DNA from 4 places in the Brevibacillus humidisoli genome. Region 2 is predicted to be linked to each of the others. Evidence: riboswitches for the same ligand, from Rfam matches in the RefSeq annotation. Region 2 holds a riboswitch; each other region holds the start of a gene.
What was found. Region 2 has a riboswitch for S-adenosylmethionine ahead of LOK74_RS17695 (PTS sugar transporter subunit IIA). Riboswitches for the same ligand answer to the same signal wherever they lie in the genome.
Positions count from the first base shown of each region.

Region 1 (4,811 bases), 510 kb from region 2:
TCCGAACCGACAAACAGACTGGTTAAGTGGTAGCCGGAAGAGGATTTTGCGGCCAATCCACCAGTGTGAATCACGCTGCCGTCGGCCAGGACCACTTCCAAGTCACGAACCTGGTCGCGCATGATCCCATAGCGGACGCTAGTCGTTCCGCTGGCGTTGGTTGCTGCCATTCCGCCGAGGGTTGCAGCAGCACCTGGATCAACGGGAAAAAACAGTCCGTATTTCTTTAACGCCTGGTTTAGCTGAGTGCGGGTCACTCCAGGCTGTACGCGGACAAGAAAATCTTCGGGACGAATCTCCAGAATCTCGTTCATGTATTGGAAGTCGATCGAGATGCCGCCCTTGAGCGGGACGCAGTGCCCTTCCAGGCTGGAGCCTGCTCCAAAGGGAACCACAGGGATGTGGTGTTCGGTGGCGTATTGGAGGATGGCGGACACCTCTTTTGTTGAGACGGGAAAGACCACGATATCAGGCAGTACAGGGTTGTGATGCGATTCGTCCTTGCTGTGCTGCAGCAGGATCGATTCGGTCTCTGTCGCCCGTTCGTCTGCGGTCAAGCGTCTGATGTCGCGAAGCAGACTGGCTTGATTTAGCCTCATGTTGTATGCCTCCCGTGCGCGATAACAGGATTACGCGCTCTTTTTTAACTTGCGGGCAGCCCAGTTTCCCAATGATTGGATCAATTGTACGAGACAGATCAGGATGATCACCGTGGCGATCATCACCTCAATATCCCACTGCTGATACCCGTAGCGCAAAGCAAGGTCGCCCAAGCCGCCGGCACCCACCGCACCCGCCATGGCGGTTGCACCGATCAAACCGATGGTGGCAATGGTCAGACACAAGACGATACCAGGTCTCGCTTCACGAATCATGATGCGGAAGATGATCTGCGAGCGAGATGCACCCATGGCCTGATAGGCCTCAACCACCCCGCGGTCCACCTCCAGCAGTGCCGTTTCCATCAAGCGGGAGATATATGGGGCGGTATAGACGATGAGTGGGACAATCGCCCCTTCGATACCGATTGACGTGCCGACGATCAACTCTGTAAACGGAATGATCGCCACCATTAAAATAATAAACGGGAGCGAACGAATCACGTTAATGATTGTATTCAGGGTATGGAAAATCAATGCGCTTGGCGCAAGATGGCCGGGCCGGGTGATCACCAGCAGCACTCCCAGCGGGATGCCGATCAAGGTAGCGATAAACAGCGAAATCCCCACCATGATCACTGTTTCCTGTAGCGATTGCCCGAACAAGGGCAGCATTTCCTGCAGACGTTCGATCATCCTGCCACCTCCTCTTGCGGGACTAGATCGACACTGTAGACGGACTTGCGAAGGTAAGCGATTGCTTCCTCCACATCGTTCTCCTCTCCGGATATATGCAGCAGCAGGATGCCCAGCGCTGTACCTTTGATGGAGGTAATGGAGCCGTACAACAGGTTCGTGGTGACCGGGTAGCGAGCCGTCAACGTTCCCAACACCGGGTCCAAGGCCGCATCGCCGCGGAAGGCGACTCGCAGCACTTTGGCAGCGGGACCGGTATGCTTGATCTTGGCCATCATGTCGGCCGGGACTTCGTCGTCAAAGATCGTCCGGATGAAGTTGCGTGTGGTCTGTTGCTTCGGACTGCTAAAAACATCGATCACACTGCCTTGCTCGATGATCACACCGTTTTCCATGATCGCTACGCGATCGCAGATTTTTTTGATCACCTGCATCTCATGGGTGATCAGCACAATCGTCAAGTTAAATCTTCGATTGATATCGAGCAGAAGCTCCAGAATCGAATCGGTCGTCTGTGGGTCGAGAGCAGAGGTTGCCTCATCGCACAACAGGATCTCGGGGTCCATAGCGAGAGCTCGGGCGATGCCGACGCGTTGTTTCTGCCCGCCAGAAAGCTGTGCCGGATATGCGTTGGCTTTGTCCTCCAGCCCTACGAGACGCAGCAGATCGGCCACCTTTTTATCGATCACGTCTTTGCGCACGCGGTTCATCCGCAAAATCTCGGCGACGTTGTCAAACACGTTGTAGGAAGAGAGCAAGTTGAAATGTTGAAAGATGATGCCTATTTTTTTGCGGGCATTGCGCAGCTCTTTCTCTTTTAGCGCCAGCATGTCCCGGCCGTTGACGGCGACTGTTCCACTGGTAGGCTTTTCGAGCAAGTTGATCGTACGGAGCAGGGTGCTCTTGCCTGCTCCGCTAAAGCCGATTACGCCGAAAATTTCTCCTTTTTTGATTTGTACGCTGACGCCTTTCAACGCATCTATCTGCTTGTTTCCAACTCTGTACGTCTTGTGTATATCGGTAAGCTGTATCATGGATCGGGGCTCCTCGCTGTTCAAAGATGTGTTTCCCTACCAGGAGGGGAGCACTGCTCCTGCAAAGTGTTCTTCGATAAACTTCTTCACTTCTTCGGAACGGTAGATTTCCACCAGTTTTTTGTAGGTAGGGTTCTCCTTCTCTGATTCGTTCACAGCCAGAACATTTACATAGGGGGAGTCTCCGCCTTCTGCAAAGATCGAATCTTTCGTTGGATTGTACCCGGCTTCCATGGCGAAGTTGGTATTGATGCTGGCTGCATCAAGATTGTTGAGTGAGCGAGCGAGAAACGGTGCTTCCAGCTCCTTGAACTCCAGGTTTTTCGGATTATCGGTGATATCTTGCGGTGTGGCCTGATCGCCGACACCCTCTTTTAATGTGATCAGACCGGCTGACTGATAGAGCAGCAGTGCTCGCGCACGGTTGGTCGGATCATTTTGAATCCCGACGATTCCCCCTTCAGGGATCTCCTCTACGCTTTTATACTTGGTGGAGTATAGCCCCATCGGGAAGGTGACAGTTTTGCCGATTACCACGATGTTGGTTTTATGGTCTTGGTTAAATTTTTCGAGAAACGGAATCGTCTGAAAACTGTTGAGGTCAATGTTTCCTTTGTCAAGAGCCTGGTTCGGCAGGACGTAGTCGTTGAATACGACGACCTCTACTTCCAAACCTTCCGCTTTCGCTACCTCTTTCACCTTGTTCAGAATCTCTTCATGCGGTCCCCCGGTCACACCTACTTTGATCACTTGCTGCTCGGCGGATTGTCCGCCTGTTTGGGCCGCTTCTTCTTTGCCGCCGCATGCTGAAACCAATGTAGCCATTATGAGCAGGATAGCTGCTAATAAACTCTTTTTCATATTTTGATTTCTCTCCTTTTTTCTATGGTGCAGAACATGTGCGCATCAGTCTGGACTCCGTTTTCTTGTGCCACAGTATTACATCGATGGGGGTCATCCGCTCCTTTCCATGAAAAAACCTCTTCCGAAGGAAGAGGTGGAAGCCAGATTCAATTCAGGTCTACCATTCCTCTCTTATCTCCCGGAGCAGTTCCGCTGGATTTGGCACCACAATTAAACAATTAGGTTGCCGAGGTTTCATTGGGCCAAGTCCCTCCACCTCTCTTCATAAGAGATTTTCGTTATATGGTTGGTCAGAATTCCTATCTGATTAGTTGGATTATACTGTAACAAAAAAAGCTTGTCAAACATTACCGGTATTTACAACGAACGAACTCCCTCTAGGAAAAGAGGGAGCCTGCTCGTTGACGATTACTCCTTGACTCGAACCGCCGTTCCCGTAGCGACGACAATCATCATGCCTTCGCGCAGTGTTTCGAAATCGAGATCGACTCCGATGACGGCATTGGCCCCGAGTCGTCTGGCTTTCTCGGACATCTCCTGAAGGGCCAGTTCCCGCCCTTCATTCAGCTTGCTTTCGTATGCTCCGCTGCGTCCTCCGATAATATCTGTGATACCGGCGAGAAAATCACGTACCACATTGGCCCCCATGATTACCTCTCCGCTAACCACGCCGTAGTACTCCACGATCTCTTTTCCTTGCAGTGTGCTGGTAGTCGTTATGATCATTCGTGTTCCTCCTTATCCGTACTCGGTTTATTGTTTACTATAGAGACTACGAACAACCACAGGGAAAAGTTTCAGAATGGTAAAATGGTTTGCAGTAGTTTGATCTGTACTGGTTTTGGGAATATACTGGTAGCTAGTCCGAACAGGAGGGAATCTTGTGTTCAACGAGCGACGTGTCGATTGGCGATACAGGTGGTTGGTCATTACAGCCGCATCCGTCTTGTATGCCTTTCTGTCTTATGCAACAGCAGGCATCGAAGTAGGAGATACTGCCCACTTTCGACCTGCTATCGCGATATTGGCCGTTACTGCTGCAATATTTGGGCCGGTAACCGGTTTTTTCGTCGGCTTTCTGGGGAATATGGGAGTGGATCTGCTTCTTCAGGATATCTGGTGGCACTGGAGTGTCGCCAACGGCATCATCGGTTTTATTACCGGGCTGCTGTATGTCGTTCCCGGATATCAGCCTAGACAGGGCCAGATGCTGGGCATGCACCTGGTGATGTTTGTTGTGCTGGCAGCAGCCGGCAACTATACAGGACTTACGCTTGCGGCGCTGCTTGATGTGATGGTGTCTGAGACTCCGTTTCAGGAGGCGATTTTCGGGTGGGCGGTTACGCCAGCCACATCCAATGTACTGCTCAGCAGCGTATTGGGCATCCCGCTCCTGTATGGATATGTGGTGTGGAAACGCATTCAAATCTCTTCCGTCGTACCGTGTGAAGATGGGGATTGTGATTGAGATGGGGGGAGGAGATGGAGATATAGGCATCTCCGCTTTTGAGCTGGCCCGAATCCGATCACATATCCATCTGGATCTCTTATCACAAACTCCTTCCATGTACCGCACGGAAATCTCTCTATCTACAGTCCGATCCAAATAGCTGCACCT
Region 1 is NZ_CP087263.1:3,105,152-3,109,962, reverse strand. It holds gene LOK74_RS15295 (FAD-binding oxidoreductase) at 1-599, opposite strand, end outside; gene LOK74_RS15290 (methionine ABC transporter permease) at 630-1,295, opposite strand; gene LOK74_RS15285 (methionine ABC transporter ATP-binding protein) at 1,292-2,329, opposite strand; gene LOK74_RS15280 (MetQ/NlpA family ABC transporter substrate-binding protein) at 2,366-3,190, opposite strand; SAM riboswitch class I at 3,362-3,464, opposite strand; gene LOK74_RS15275 (YbjQ family protein) at 3,602-3,919, opposite strand; gene LOK74_RS15270 (ECF transporter S component) at 4,077-4,661, shown strand.
Region 1: it holds a riboswitch for S-adenosylmethionine, as region 2 does, so the genes downstream of both, LOK74_RS15280 (MetQ/NlpA family ABC transporter substrate-binding protein) here and LOK74_RS17695 (PTS sugar transporter subunit IIA) in region 2, are expected to answer to the same signal.

Region 2 (4,811 bases):
ATCGAGCACGACGACGTCTTCCGGTTTGGTCTCAAAATAGTCCACTCCGCTCGGACTGATTGCCATCAACTGCTGTTCGGGGTTGTAGATACTGAGATTGCCGCCTCTTCCTTTGGTCAATCCATGGGTGACCAGTTTTTTCCCGTACTCGACGATCTGTTCCCGTTCGTGTTGCAATAGCATGTCTTTCCCTCCTATATAAAAAATGTTTCAGATAAAAATATCCCACAATGCCTCTGGCGATCCTTGTTTGGCCACCCGCGTTGCCATGCCCCGAGATGCCCCGCGAAACAGACTTCACCACAAACGGCAAAGACGGGGACCCAAGCCCCGTCTCTTTACCCAATTCTTTCCTATTCATTATAACACGCTTTCCATCCTACACACGCTTTGCATCTTAACATGCCTTTACATCTTAACACGCTTTACAACCATCGCACGTTTCTCCACTCGCGACACGCTTTACGCCGCGCGAGAGTTCATATTCTCCATATAGCTGTAGAACGCTTCTTTCTTCTTCTTGAACAAGAAGTACGAGACCGCGTAAATCGCAATCACCAAGCCGATCAGCAGCCACGACTGGGAGAGGAAGGCGAGGAAGATCAGGCCAGCGATCGGTTTGGTCAGGATACCAAAGCTGGTGATCAGCAGCACGCCGGTAGGGATGCTTACCCCTACCTCTGTCGCGACCTGGGTAAAGATCGGTGCGGTATAAGTAGCCAGATAGAGTCCCAGGCTGAACCAGATCGTCCCGGAGACCAGCACCTTAAAGATGTTTCCGTTCATGATCGCAACCAATCCCTGTACCATGAATGGCAGCGCGATCAGGTCAACGACAGGCAGTACTTCGTTGCCAGGCAGGATCAGGGCCATCAGCACCATGATCGGGATTAGCGTGATACCGGAGATCAGCGTAGCAGCCTCACCATAGCCGGCCGCGTCGTTAACCCCGAGGTACCACTCGCGGGACTTGCTGCCCTGCTTTCCTTTTTTCTTGGCTGCCTCTGTCAGCGGCAGGAAGGCTTGCGCAAAGATACCGGATACTTTCGGGAAAATCGCCATCACAGCAGCAGTAGCCACACCGACAGTAGCGATTTCGCCCCAGGAGGCAAGCGTGCCCAGTTCTTTCAGGTTCCCCATGATGCCGAGGAACAAGCCGAGCAGCAGACCGAGCGCGATCGGTTCCCCGAGGAAGCCGAGCTTTTTCTGCAAATCGCTGGGGCTGAGGTTGATCTTGCCTGCACCCAGCTTGTCCAGAATCCAGTTCATCCCGATTCCGAACGGCACAGTCCCCACGTGGTGGAGCTGGACAATCGTACAGTTAGGATAATTGAAGTAAGTAGACCAGCGTCTGGCAATCATTTCAGAGAACAAAAGACTGTATAAGTTCAATACGATCATGCAGCCAATCGCCAGTGCCATGCTGTCGGTGATCAGGTAGATCATCGAACCCCATACCATGTACGAATAGTTGTTCCACAGGTCCCCTGGTTGGAAGATGTTGGTCCAACGAGCGAGGAACAGCACGATTTGCAGCAGGATTCCCAGACCGAGGAAGATCATTCCCACTTCGGTTGAGTAGGCGACGACGGCGGTAGCCTGCCAGCCGATGTCAAAGACGGGCAGCTTCACGCCAGTGCTCTCTACCATCTGCTGAACAACCGGCATAATAACAGGGATAAAGGCATTCAACAGCAGGGTGAATCCTTGCAGACCGATCCCGGCGTAGAGCGCGGCGAAAAACGCTTTTTTCACCTGCACCTTCAAAAAGAGGGCGACGATGAAGATGATAAACGGCACGAAGATCTGTGCGCCAAACGTGTCAAAAATCTGCTTCAGTGTTTCCAAAAACATGGTGGTTCCTCCTTGGTGTATTCAACTGTTATGCGTTGATTTGCTCAATCACTTTAAGTACTTCTTCCAAAAACCCTTCCTCGTCAAAACCGGTCAGGAATCCCACGGCGTTGATAGCGGGAATGCTTAGATTCTCCGGTACAGGGGTGGTGTAGGCGATGAAGTCATAGCTGCCCATCTCGGCGTAACTTTCCACCTGCTGCGGTTTCACTTCCGTCGTGGTGATCTTGTAGCCCTTCTCGGCCAGCGCTTCTTTCAACTTCTCGGCCACCATCGTGGAGCTGACTGTCCCCGAGCCACACACCGTCAATACGTTAAACGTTGTTTTCATCTTCGTTCCTCCATCCTTATTGGTAATCTTCCTGCGTTTGGCAATGGTCCTTATTTGGTCACCGTCTGTGCGCTTACGACGCCGCCTAACAGCTCGTACACGCGTTGTCTGGTCGTGGCCTCGCTGATCCCCAGCAGCAGCTCTTTGTCCTGAAACAGCTTCATGAAGTTGCGCAACAGCTGCAGATGTTCCTCCGGCTTGTGGATCGCCAGCATGACGACGATCTTTACGCCTACGGTAACGTCAGGGCTGCCCATCATGGAAAAAGAGACTGGTTCCTTCAGGGTCGCAACCGCTATCGCCGACTGGTTGACGTGAACCGGATCAGCGTGCGGGATGGCGACATAGACGCCTTCGCTGGGAAGTCCGGTCGGATGCAGCTTCTCCCGCTCCACGACTGCGTCCCGGAAGCTGTCCTTCACATACCCCCTGCTGTGCAGCAGAGCGGCCAATCGGCTCAGGATATCCTCCGCCTGCTCCGCTTCCGCCCCCAGCAGGATCAAATCTTCATCAAACGTACTCACAACCATTTCACTCCTTGTGCAACCCCTATTTTCTCGATGGGATAACTATGTTTTGTTTGTATACGAATGCCGCAGCCGCTGCCCTCCTCACCCCCGCGCATCAAAAAAGCCCTTCACTCACAAAAGAGAGAAGGGCTGTCATCCGGTTCAGGATTGATAGCAATTCTTCTCATCTTCGGAATGATTACACATTCACTCTGAAGTTGGCACCGCTGGCGAAGCGCCCGGTTGCCGAGGTTTCATCGGGTCAGTCCCTCAACCTCTCTCGATAAGAAAAGATTGCAAACTATTTATACGGTTGTAACATTGAACTCATTCTAGCCTGCTTGTCGAATTGTGTCAACTGATTTTTTGTCGACCGGCATCAGCAGTTGCCGCAACGTCTGCTGGTCGGCAGCATCGGCACCTAGCTTGCCAGCAGTATCAGCACCTAGCTGGTCAGTAGTATCGGTACGTGGGTCAGTCAGTAGTGCCGGTATGTGAGCCAGTTCCCGGTATGTGAGCCAGTTCTCGGTCTGTGAACCAGTCGGTAGTTCCCGATCTGTGAACCAGTCGGTAGTTCCGATCCTTGAGCCAGTCGGTGAATCTGCTCAGCTGCCCCGCCCTACGAGCTGGTCATCGTGCCGCCATTTACGTGGATGATCTGCCCCGTCACGTAGGAGGAATCTTCAGAGGCCAGGTAGACATAGGCCGGAGCAAGCTCGTAAGGCTGTCCAGCACGCTTCATCGGCGTCTCCGTGCCAAAGGTCGCTACCTGCTGTGCGGAAAAACTGGAGGGGATCAGGGGCGTCCAGATCGGGCCCGGCGCCACGCCATTCACGCGAATCCCTTGTGATACGAGAGAGCCGGACAAGGAACGGGTAAACGTGACGACAGCCCCTTGCGTAGTAGAGTAGTCGAGCAATTGTGTATTTCCTTCATACGCGGTGACGGAAGCAGTATTGATGATCGTACTTCTCGGCTGCAGATAAGGAAGCACCGCCTTGGTCATGTAAAAGAATGAAAAGATGTTCACTTCAAATGTCGTTCGCAACTGCTCGGCGGAGATGTCCAGAATGCTCTCCTGAGGGTATTGGACCGCCACATTGTTGACGAGCGTGTCGATCTTTCCGAAGGTCTCCAGGGTCTGCTGTGCGGTGTACTGGGAGAGCCGCTCATCCCGGATGTCGCCGGCGATCAATAAACAACGGCGGCCATACTGCTCCACCCGCTGCCTGGTCTCGGTGGCATCCACATGCTCATCGTAGTAGACCAGCACGGAGTCAGCCCCTTCTTTGGCAAACGCAATCGCCACCGCCCGCCCAATCCCGCTGTCCCCGCCGGTAATGATCGCCACTTTATCCTGCAGCTTCCCGCTTCCCTGATAACGCGGGTTGTCCGAGAGGGGTCTTGGCACCATGATGGCTTCGATGCCCGGATGACGGTCCTGATGCTGGGGAGGAAATGTGATCGGCACGTTTTCACATTGCCTGACCCAGCCTAGATACGGATACATAACCGGTTAAGCCTCCCTTTTGGGTATTTTCCCTGTACTCTATTCCGGCATCCGTTGATCTGTGCTACCTCCCGAGGCAGGCTTGGCAAACTGCTCAATCTCATCCTTAAACTCCTCCAGCAAAGCAGGCGTGTACCGCTTCTCTCCTTTTCGATCCCGTACCTTCCGCCAGAGGAAGGCGGCGATTTCCAGCTTGTTTTTCCACTGCTTCGACTGCGGATCGGCGTGGAACTCTTTTACGAAGCCGTTCCACTGATAGGTCTTGTCCTCAGCAGTAGGCGGATTGGCCTTGGTGTGATTCTTCTGGCGGCTGCTATCGTACACCGCAATCAGATCAGCCACCGTCATCTCTTGGTCATTCCGCTTCTCTGCGTCCCGCAGAGCGGCAGCCATCTCCTTGGTGAACGAGAACTTGTTTACCCCGTAATATTCTTGAAAAAAAGCCCTCGCTTCTTGATTAAACCGAAACCCTTCCGGAATCAGCCGGGTCTGTAATGTAATCGGGCCGGATCGCTGCTTCCGCCGCTGCTGGGTTGTCTTTGCCCGCTGGTTGTGGACGGTTTCTCCTATTAGCAGATGGACAATTCTCTCCTCCAGCTCCGCTTTG
Region 2 is NZ_CP087263.1:3,619,786-3,624,596, forward strand. It holds gene LOK74_RS17680 (L-fuculose-phosphate aldolase) at 1-183, opposite strand, end outside; gene LOK74_RS17685 (PTS galactitol transporter subunit IIC) at 463-1,854, opposite strand; gene LOK74_RS17690 (PTS sugar transporter subunit IIB) at 1,883-2,185, opposite strand; gene LOK74_RS17695 (PTS sugar transporter subunit IIA) at 2,236-2,709, opposite strand; SAM riboswitch class I at 2,876-2,984, opposite strand; gene LOK74_RS17700 (SDR family oxidoreductase) at 3,314-4,204, opposite strand; gene LOK74_RS17705 (SAP domain-containing protein) at 4,244-4,811, opposite strand, start outside.

Region 3 (4,811 bases), 230 kb from region 2:
TATCACTGAGGAAATGGCTGCTGGGGTGTATCGTATTTGTCCTGATGGTTACCGGTTGGCCCACTGCAAATCGGGTATGGGCCGAATCCCCCAACGATCCATACTATCGCAGCCAGCCTCACTTGAAGCAGATAAAAGCCGATAGGGCGTGGAGCCTTGTCAGAGGTAATACGGCAATTAAGATCGCCGTACTTGATTCTGGTGTGGACCGCAATCACCCGGATCTGAAAGACAATCTGCTGCCCGGCATCAATCTGCTCTCACCGTCGCGCCCGCCTGAAGACGATAACGGTCACGGAACAGCCGTTGCCGGGATCCTGGCGGCCAAAGGAAATAACGGAGCCGGTGGCAGCGGTGTCATGTGGGACGCCCGCATCATTCCGATCAAGGTATTGGATCACCGCGGAGAAGCGCTAGTTGAGAACCTGGCTCATGGAATTAATACAGCAGTGGACCTAGGTGCCAAAGTGATTCTGATGTCTGTCAGCAGTATACAGCATTCTGCACAGTTGGAGCAGGCGGTGAAGCGAGCCGAGGAGCGTGGGGTGGTGCTCGTTGCTGCCGCGGGAAACGAATCCAGTCGAGTCACCTATCCGGCCGGCTACCCGACAGTCATAGCCGTAGGAGCAGTCAATGAAAAAAACCAAGTGATTTATCAGTCCAATACCGGACCAGAACTGAACCTGGTTGCTCCTGGTTGGAGCATCTACACCACCCAGCGGGGCGGTGGCTACTGGTCATTTAAAGGCACATCTGCAGCTGCTCCTCAGGTTGCTGCAGCAGCGGCGATGATCTTGAGCCGTCACCCCCACCTGACACCATTGGAAGTGCGTCAGCTGCTTTATCACACGGCTACAGATCTGGGGAGCAAGGGATGGGACAGACAAACAGGCTACGGTTTGTTGAATGTGGATGCCGCAGTTCGCAGAGGGCTGCCGGCCGACATTAACGAGCCCAACAACAGCAGGCCAGCCGCAGCAGCATTTCCCATTGAGTCGCAGGTCCGCGGTTCGTTGGATCACGCCGATACCGTTGACTGGTACTACACCGATATACCTTATGACGGTAAGCTGTCCGCATCCGTCTGGGTATCATCCTATTCCGTCGCGCCGCTTGCCATTACCTTTTACAATGGAGATCAGACTACCTCCTACTATCCAAGTTCGGGGCACACCTTGCATGTTCCGGTTGAACAGGGGAGAGTGTATATAAAAGTAGAGCGGGGCGGAGGGGCCGGTTCCCTATCCTACTTGCTGACCAGCCGCTTTCAGATTGCAGCTGACCGTTATGAGAACAATGACCAACTGGATGCGGCGCGACCACTGCCGCCAGGGAATCGCGTCAGCATATTGGGCAATTTTCACCGTGCGGGAGATGTCGATTGGTTTTCGTATTACGTGCGTGGTCCGGGCAAGCTAGGTGTGACCGTTACATCGGATACATACCGGATTGATCCTGTCCTGTTCATCGCCAAAGAGAAGGAAAGAGGTGTTGAGATTGACAACAACAGCTCTGTTCCCAATATCGAGCAAGCCAACCTGGATGTCACCACAGGAAAATACTACGTCAGACTAACCGACTACTGGGGAAATCAAGTAAACGGCGAATACCAGTTGGAGGTCATATATACACCAGAGCGACAGGATGAGAATGAGCCAAACGATACCTACAACCGCGCCACCAACCTGGGGAACAGCATGCTGATGACCGGAACGCTGGCTACAGAGCATGATTATGACTGGTTCCAGTTTGTCATCTCCGAAGACACGTATGCGACCATTCGCGCCCCATACATCCCGGTGCGCTCAGGCGTCCATTTCTCGCTTTACAAGGCAGGACCGACACGCAACTATCTACTCGCTTCGGCTACCAATGTGGCAGAACTATCGAGAGCAGGCAGCTACATCTATGCATATAAATTAACTCCCGGGACCTATTATGTTCGACTGAACAGTATGGTACCCTTCCGGTATGACGCCTACCGACTCACCATTACTCGCGAGAGGCTGATTGATGGTTATCGGGATATCAGCAACCACTGGGCTCGCGCTGAGATTGCCCGACTGTCCAAGCGGGGCATCGTCCGTGGATTTGAGGATTCTACGTTCCGGCCCAATCAGACGGTGACGCGCGCAGAATTTGCCACAATGCTGATCCGTACCATGTCGGAGAAGGGGCTGTACACGGGGAATGTCAATGTGAGAAATCCTTTCCGGGATATTAACCGGGCACACTGGGCTCACGAAAATATTATCAAAGCGTACAGCCTCGGTATTTTGGCAGGATACCCTGATCGTACGATTCGCCCCAACCAGCCAGTTACCCGGTCAGAGATGGCGGTCATGGTAGCGCGCGCCAAGGGGTTGTACACCTACAAGCGCAGCCGAAGTTCGTACCGAGATGTTTCGGTCGATTACTGGGCGTCACCAGCAATCGAGTCGCTCACCAGCCTGGGATATGTGAGAGGGATTAGCTACCGGACGTTCCAACCACAGGCCAAAACTCGCCGCGTCGAGGTGGTCGTCCTGTTGACCAAAGCCTTTAACCTGTAGGAGGAGAAGAGATGAAGAAGAACATCAAGGGAATTGTCGCTCTTGCCGCAGTAGGCGTCTTGATTTTTGCCGGGCAAGCGTGGGCTGATTATGCCGGTTCGGCCGGTATTCCCGGCTCGGCGGATGATCCGGTCGTGACGAAAAGTTATGTCGATGAGAAGATTCAACAAGCGCTCGGCGGGGGACAAGCACCCTCGCAACAGCAGTCTGAGCCGCAAGGAAGCAGTCTGGTCGTAGAGGAACTGACGCCGGGAGAGACGTTGTACGGTTTTGAGGGCACGGAATTTATTGTCCGCACAGGCCAAGTAATCGCCGTGCCTGGTCAGAATGGAGATGGTTTGACCGATCTTACGGCTGGTGTCGATCTGCAGGGGGGCGATCCAGTCGGGTTAAATCATCTGCTGTTGATCCCTCGTTCCGATTCCCGTGGACTTCGCTTGGCACCTGATTACGATGGGACAGCCTACGTGATTGTTCGCGGAAAATACGAATCGCGCAGCCAGTAGTCCATTGACACAACTGGAAAAAACGGTTATTCTATTACCCGTAATGGATACTCTTATCCAGAGCAGGCGGAGGGACTGGCCCGATGAAGCCCGGCAACCGTCTCGTACGGTGCTAACCAGCAGAATGGTTGCCATTCTGGCCGATAAGAGGTTAGGGAACGCATACAAAGTACCTTTTCCTCAAAAAGATGGAAAAGGTTTATTTTTTGGACGTGAGAGAAACCCGATTCGGCTAGCCACACTATTCGTATAAAAGTTCAAAAGGAGGTTGGATTATGGCACTGCAAAAAGGTCGTCGTCTCTTTACATCAGAGTCTGTTACAGAAGGGCACCCTGATAAAATCTGCGACCAGATTTCTGACGCGGTCCTGGACGAGATTTTGTCGAAAGATCCCAATGCACGGGTGGCGTGCGAAACGTCGGTCACAACCGGGCTGGTGTTGGTAGCAGGAGAGATTACCACCAATACCTATGTCGACATCCAAAGGTTGGTTCGTGACACGATCCGGGAGATTGGATATGACCGTGCCAAGTTTGGTTTCGATGCCGATACGTGCGGCGTCATTACAGCGATTGGTGAGCAGTCGGCAGATATTGCGCTCGGCGTGGACAAGGCATTGGAAGCACGCGAAGGAAGTATGACAGATGAAGAGATTGAAGCGATTGGTGCCGGCGATCAAGGTCTGATGTTTGGCTTTGCCTGCAATGAGACACCTGAATTGATGCCGCTTCCGATCAGTATGGCCCACCAACTGGCCCGTCGACTCACTGAAGTGCGGAAGAACGGAACCCTTGCCTACCTGCGTCCTGACGGCAAAACACAAGTAACCGTAGAGTACGATGGTGACAAGCCGGTTCGCATCGATACGATTGTCATCTCCACCCAACATGCACCAGAGACCACCCTGGAACAAATCAAGGCTGATCTGATGGAGCACGTGATTAAGCCAGTGGTGCCAGCCGAATTCCTGGATGAGCAAACGAAGTACTTTATCAATCCGACCGGCCGCTTTGTCATCGGCGGGCCGCAGGGAGATGCTGGATTGACCGGCCGCAAGATCATTGTCGATACATACGGTGGCTATGCCCGACACGGCGGAGGTGCTTTCTCGGGGAAAGATCCGACCAAGGTGGATCGCTCCGGTGCGTATGCTGCCCGCTATGTAGCGAAAAACATTGTTGCTGCCGGCCTTGCTGAAAAATGTGAGGTACAGGTCGCTTATGCGATCGGGGTGGCACAGCCAGTTTCGATTGCGATCGATACGTTTGGCACAGGAACGGTGTCTGAATCGGACTTGGTTGCCCTGGTTCGAAAGCACTTTGACCTGCGTCCTGCCGGGATCATCAAGCAGTTGGACCTGCGCCGTCCGATCTACAAGCAGACTGCAGCATATGGGCACTTTGGCCGTAACGACCTACAGGTTCCTTGGGAACAAACAGACAAGGCGGAAGCGCTCAAACAGGATGCTGCCCAGTTGACAAAATAAGAGCGTAATCCATGTCACAAAAGCGCTTGGCTGATCAGCCGGGCGCTTTTTGTGGTTCGCCTTTCCTCTGTTGGATCTTAGTGTATAAAGGATTCTTATTACCTATGTCGAATGATTAGGAGGAATCAAATCGTACCCTACAGGCATTCCTCTGGCGGCTCCATCTTCAATGCGAACAGGCCAGTGAGAAGGAGGAAGCTTCGTGTTCAGACGATTCCCTTACTTGATCGTAATGACTGCGGTCATTACGTTGGTAATGGTAGGGT
Region 3 is NZ_CP087263.1:3,850,642-3,855,452, reverse strand. It holds gene LOK74_RS18845 (S8 family peptidase) at 1-2,552, shown strand, start outside; gene LOK74_RS18840 (hypothetical protein) at 2,564-3,058, shown strand; SAM riboswitch class I at 3,109-3,208, shown strand; gene metK (methionine adenosyltransferase) at 3,340-4,545, shown strand; gene LOK74_RS18830 (polysaccharide deacetylase family protein) at 4,748-4,811, shown strand, end outside.
Region 3: it holds a riboswitch for S-adenosylmethionine, as region 2 does, so the genes downstream of both, metK (methionine adenosyltransferase) here and LOK74_RS17695 (PTS sugar transporter subunit IIA) in region 2, are expected to answer to the same signal.

Region 4 (4,811 bases), 620 kb from region 2:
TGCGCTCAAAGATACCGGGAGCCATTCATCACCTCAACAGGTGGTAGAGGTATCCAAACCAGGCAAAAAAGGTTTGACCGTAGGCAGTCTGCGACTTACATAGCTAAGTTAGGGCAGCGAGTGGATTTCTTGATGGCACTGCTGGTGACTGCTCAAACGTTGCACATGGAAAAACCGTACAATGACCACAGGAGGAAAAGTATGGACAAGCTGCGAAAATTTCCGGACTCTCCCCTTTCCAAAGAAGAGTGGGAGCAACTGGACGAAGCTGTTATTGAAATGGCGCGCCGTCAATTGGTCGGTCGTCGTTTTATCGATATTTACGGACCACTAGGCGAGGGAGTTCAAACGGTAACAAACGATATCTACGAAGAGTCCCGCTTCGGCAACCTGAGTCTGCGCGGGGAATCGCTGGAACTGACCCAGCCGAGCCGCAGAGTCAGTCTGACGATTCCGATTCTCTACAAGGATTTTATGCTCTACTGGCGTGACGTCTCACAAGCTCGTACCTTGGGGATGCCGCTTGATCTCAGTGCAGCGGTCAACGCTGCAGCCGGCTCCGCCTTGATGGAGGATGATTTGATCCTCAACGGTTCTGATCCGTTTGAGCTGCCGGGTCTCATGAACGTCAAAGGACGGCTGACGCACATCAAAAGCGATTGGATGGAATCGGGCAACGCCTTTGCCGATATCGTGGAAGCCCGCAACAAATTGTTGAAGATGGGCCACAGCGGCCCCTATGCCTTGGTCGTATCGCCAGAGCTGTACTCGCTGCTGCACAGAGTCCACAAAGGGACCAATGTACTGGAGATCGAGCACGTGCGCAGCCTGGTCACAGACGGGGTATACCAATCACCCGTCATTAAGGGTAAGGCAGGCGTACTGGTTGCCACCGGCCGTCACAATCTCGATCTGGCCATCGCTGAAGATTTTGACACGGCCTTCCTCGGCGACGAGCAGATGAACCACCTGTTCCGTGTATACGAGTGCGTGGTTCTGCGAATTAAGCGCCCCAGTGCGATTTGTACGTTGGAGGAAGCAGAGGGCTAATCACGGCAGGCTAATGACGTCGTGTTAATCACGGCAGTTAGTTTTGAACTTAGCTCAGTGGGAATATCCTAACCGGTTATGGAATGAAAACAAGCGGCACGCCTTTCACGGCTTGCCGCTTGTTTATGTACCACTTTTTATGAAAAGAAGCGCTAAGCGATCCGTACGACCTTTGTTTGCTCCCCGGATGGGAGGAATGGCAGATCAACGTGCTCTCTTGCCTGCTCCAGTCCCACATCCTGAACCAGTATCTGCACCTCTTCCTGAAACGGAGGCGTACAACTACCCTCGTTCAACTCACACAGACGCTTAAGATGACGCAGGCGCTCTGCCAGCTTTTGTTCCCGCATCCACTCGTTTTGCAGCTCGCATACATTCACGTGCCTGGCATCGGCGATCATGCCAATCTCGTTGACGTGTACGATCAAGCGCTGCCCCTCTTCGGTGACAAAGCCGATCGAACAAAACTGGGAAGCTGCCATTTCCAAACGCGTAATCACCGCATTCCGGTACTCCTCTCCGGAACGAAGGCGAAGCATGCCAGCCTCTACCGCACCGCCCACTTTTCGCTCATTGGCAATCACCGTATACATATCTGTGTAACCGTCGATCTGGTACCGCATAACGCCCTCCTGTGTACAGCGAAGATCAGTTCACATGATCAAGCGAAATGATACTCATTATCATTATCTGCAACCATCGTATAATGAAAATCATTATCTGTCAATATCAAGCTCACAGCAAGGAGTGTTGTTTCTGCATGAGTTTATCGTTAGTTTATCCAGACATACTCTTTTCTAACAAACCTCTTTTGGCTCTCGTTTACCCTATGCAGTTGCCCAGCAAAAGGTGAAAAATCGTCAAGACTCGACCCAATTTTCCGAATTTACTGTTTTCACGTGAAACAAAAAGTCAACCAAGTACCTGATTGACCTGATCATATGAAAATGCCCAGCAAGCCACAAGCGCTGCTGGACACCCTCCTATCGTCCTGCTGAAAACAGTTCCAATCTGGCGATTCGCTGGACAGCCTCGACCAATCGCTGCTCCGATGTCAACAATGCTACCCGAACGTAGTTTTCACCATGCTCACCGAATCCAATGCCCGGTGCTACCACAACGTGTGCCTTTTCCAGCAGCAGATCAGCAAACGCGGCTGACCCCATCTTGTCCGGCACCGGCAGCCAGGCAAAGAAAGAACCTTGCGAAGGCGACGCCTGCCAGCCGATCTGTCGCAAGCTGTCAAACAACGCATTGCGACGACTTTCATAGGTTTCGACCAGTTGGCGTACGCACTCCTGTGTATCGGTCATCGCCCGTACTGCCGCCATCTGTACAGCACCAAACAAACTGACAAAATAGTGATCCTGGAGCAGGTTCATCATGCGAACCAACTCCCGGTTGCCAACCATTGCACCGACACGCCATCCTGCCATGTTGTAAGTTTTGGACAGTGTGTAGAACTCCACCCCTACCTCTTTGGCGCCAGGGGTCTGCAGAAAGCTAACCGGCTTCTTGCCGTCGTAACTGATCGCACCATAGGCGAAATCGTGACATACGACGATCTCATGGCGCCGTGCAAAGCGGACTGTTTCCTCGAAAAACTGGATAGGGGCAGTAACCGCAGTTGGATTGTTCGGGTAGTTGAGGAACATCAATCTTGCCCTCTCCAGATCTGCCGGCGTCAGCTCACCGTAGCCGGGGAGAAACTGGTTCTCTTCCCGCAGCGGCATCATCACCATGCGCCCGCCGGATATTGCCACGCCCGACCAGTAGTCTGGATATCCCGGATCGGGCACCAATGCCACATCACCGGGGTCAAGCAACACCTGACAAATCTCGACAAGCCCGGTTTTGCTCCCAAACAAGATGGCGACCTCTTCTTCCGGATCGAGATCCACATCGAATTCCTGCTTGTACCAGTGGGCAACTGCTTCTTTCAGTTCCCGTCTGCCCTGGAACGGCGGATACTTGTGATGCATGGGATCGGCAGCCTGTCTCTGCAATTCTTCCACAATATGCGGGGGAGTCGGCAAGTCAGGATTCCCCTGCCCGAGGTTGATAATGTCATGCCCTTCCGCTATTACCTTGTTTACTTTGGCCACAAGAGTAGAAAAGAATTGCGTGGGTAGTTGATTCATGATGGAAGCGGGTCTGATGCGCATCGTCTGTCCTTCCTTTCAAGCCAAAGAATAAACCCCTTCTTCCATACAGAAGAAGGGGTATGCATCTGCCAGCACAGCCTTATCTGTCAGGAAGTACTCCTGCTGGATTTGGCACAGCATCTCGCTTGTGGGCGAGACCCGCTGCCGGGCTTCATAGGGCCAGTCCCTCCGCCTCTCTCGATAAGTGATCGACTTGTCAGATCGTTCTGTTTTCGATCTTTTTCTATACTAGCGGGGGGTTGCAGCAATGTCAATCCCCCCGTTTACAGCTGTTTGCTTACTTGTCGGTCTGCTGGATCTTGACCTTGGCGCCATCCTTCAGCATCGTCTGACCTTTTACGACTACTTGATCACCTTTATTCAAGCCGCTCAGGATCTCGATCTTGTCGCTTGACTCGGCCCCAGTGGTTACTTCCACCTGCTTGGCCTGATCACCTTCTACAATGTACGCATAACGCTTGCCATCCTGATCGAACACAGCCGTTCTCGATACAACCAGTGTCTTGGCATTCTCGGTGCCATCGCTCAGCTGCACATTTGCGACCATGTCAGACTTTAATTCACCTGTTGGATTGGGGATCGAGATTTCTACCGGGTATCCCTTGACCTGTTGATCCATCACCGGGCTGATCGCCGTTACACTAGCTTCCAGTTCTTTATCCAAAGCCGGCAGGTGAACCGTCACCTTGGAGCCAACCTGAAGCGTTGTAATCTCCTGTTCGGAAACGTTCACCTTGACCAGCAGCGGATCAGTGGTAACTAGCACGACTACCGGCATCTGTGGCGAGGCCATCTCTCCTACCGACCCTGAAACAGATGAGACTACGCCAGAGATAGGAGCCGTAACCGTTGAGTTGGCCAGTTGTTCCCTAGCGTTCTCCAGAGAGACTCGAGCCTGGTCAACCGAGGCTTGGGATACACCGATTCCCACTTGCTTCTGCGCTGCGTCGTAGGTAGCTTTTGCATTGTCATAGGCCGTTTGCGCATTGGTTACAGCCGATTTCGCCTGCTCATATTGCTGCTGAGAGATGGCACCCTGGCTGAATAACTGATTCATCCGTTGTTCATTCAGCTTCGCGTCTTTCAGCGCCTGCTCTGCCTGGGTCAGGCTGTTTTTAGCCTGCTCCACCCCTTGAGCGGAACTTGTATCGCTCTGCTTGAAGTTGGCCAATGCCAGCTTGTAAGCCGCTTCTGCCTGCTGCACGCTGTTCATCAGGTCCTGTTGATCCAGCTTGAACAGCACATCTCCCTGGCTCACTTTTTGTCCCAGTTCAACATTGAGTGTTTGAATCTTGCCGCTTACCTTAGGAGCGACCTGTACCGTCTTGCCTGGGGCAAGCGTGCCTGTCAAACCTGCTGCTACGCCAACCGATCCTTCGGTCAAACTCTCCACCTGTACCGGGATAGGCGCTTCTTCCTTCTGTTCCTCCACCGCAGTCGGTTGGGCACTACAGCCGGCTAACACCAATGTCAGCATCACAAAACTCGTCAGGTATTGTTTTACACGTCTCATATGTTTCCTCCTTCCAGACTCGGTCCGGCTTCTTCGGCGGCTGTTTTCAGGCCCCGGCGCTTGCGAAAGCGGAACCCACGAAT
Region 4 is NZ_CP087263.1:2,994,853-2,999,663, forward strand. It holds gene LOK74_RS14795 (IMEF encapsulin system ferritin-like cargo protein) at 1-103, shown strand, start outside; gene LOK74_RS14800 (family 1 encapsulin nanocompartment shell protein) at 202-1,050, shown strand; gene LOK74_RS14805 (hypothetical protein) at 1,203-1,673, opposite strand; gene LOK74_RS14810 (pyridoxal phosphate-dependent aminotransferase) at 2,034-3,215, opposite strand; SAM riboswitch class I at 3,292-3,402, opposite strand; gene LOK74_RS14815 (efflux RND transporter periplasmic adaptor subunit) at 3,493-4,728, opposite strand; gene LOK74_RS14820 (efflux RND transporter permease subunit) at 4,725-4,811, opposite strand, start outside.
Region 4: it holds a riboswitch for S-adenosylmethionine, as region 2 does, so the genes downstream of both, LOK74_RS14810 (pyridoxal phosphate-dependent aminotransferase) here and LOK74_RS17695 (PTS sugar transporter subunit IIA) in region 2, are expected to answer to the same signal.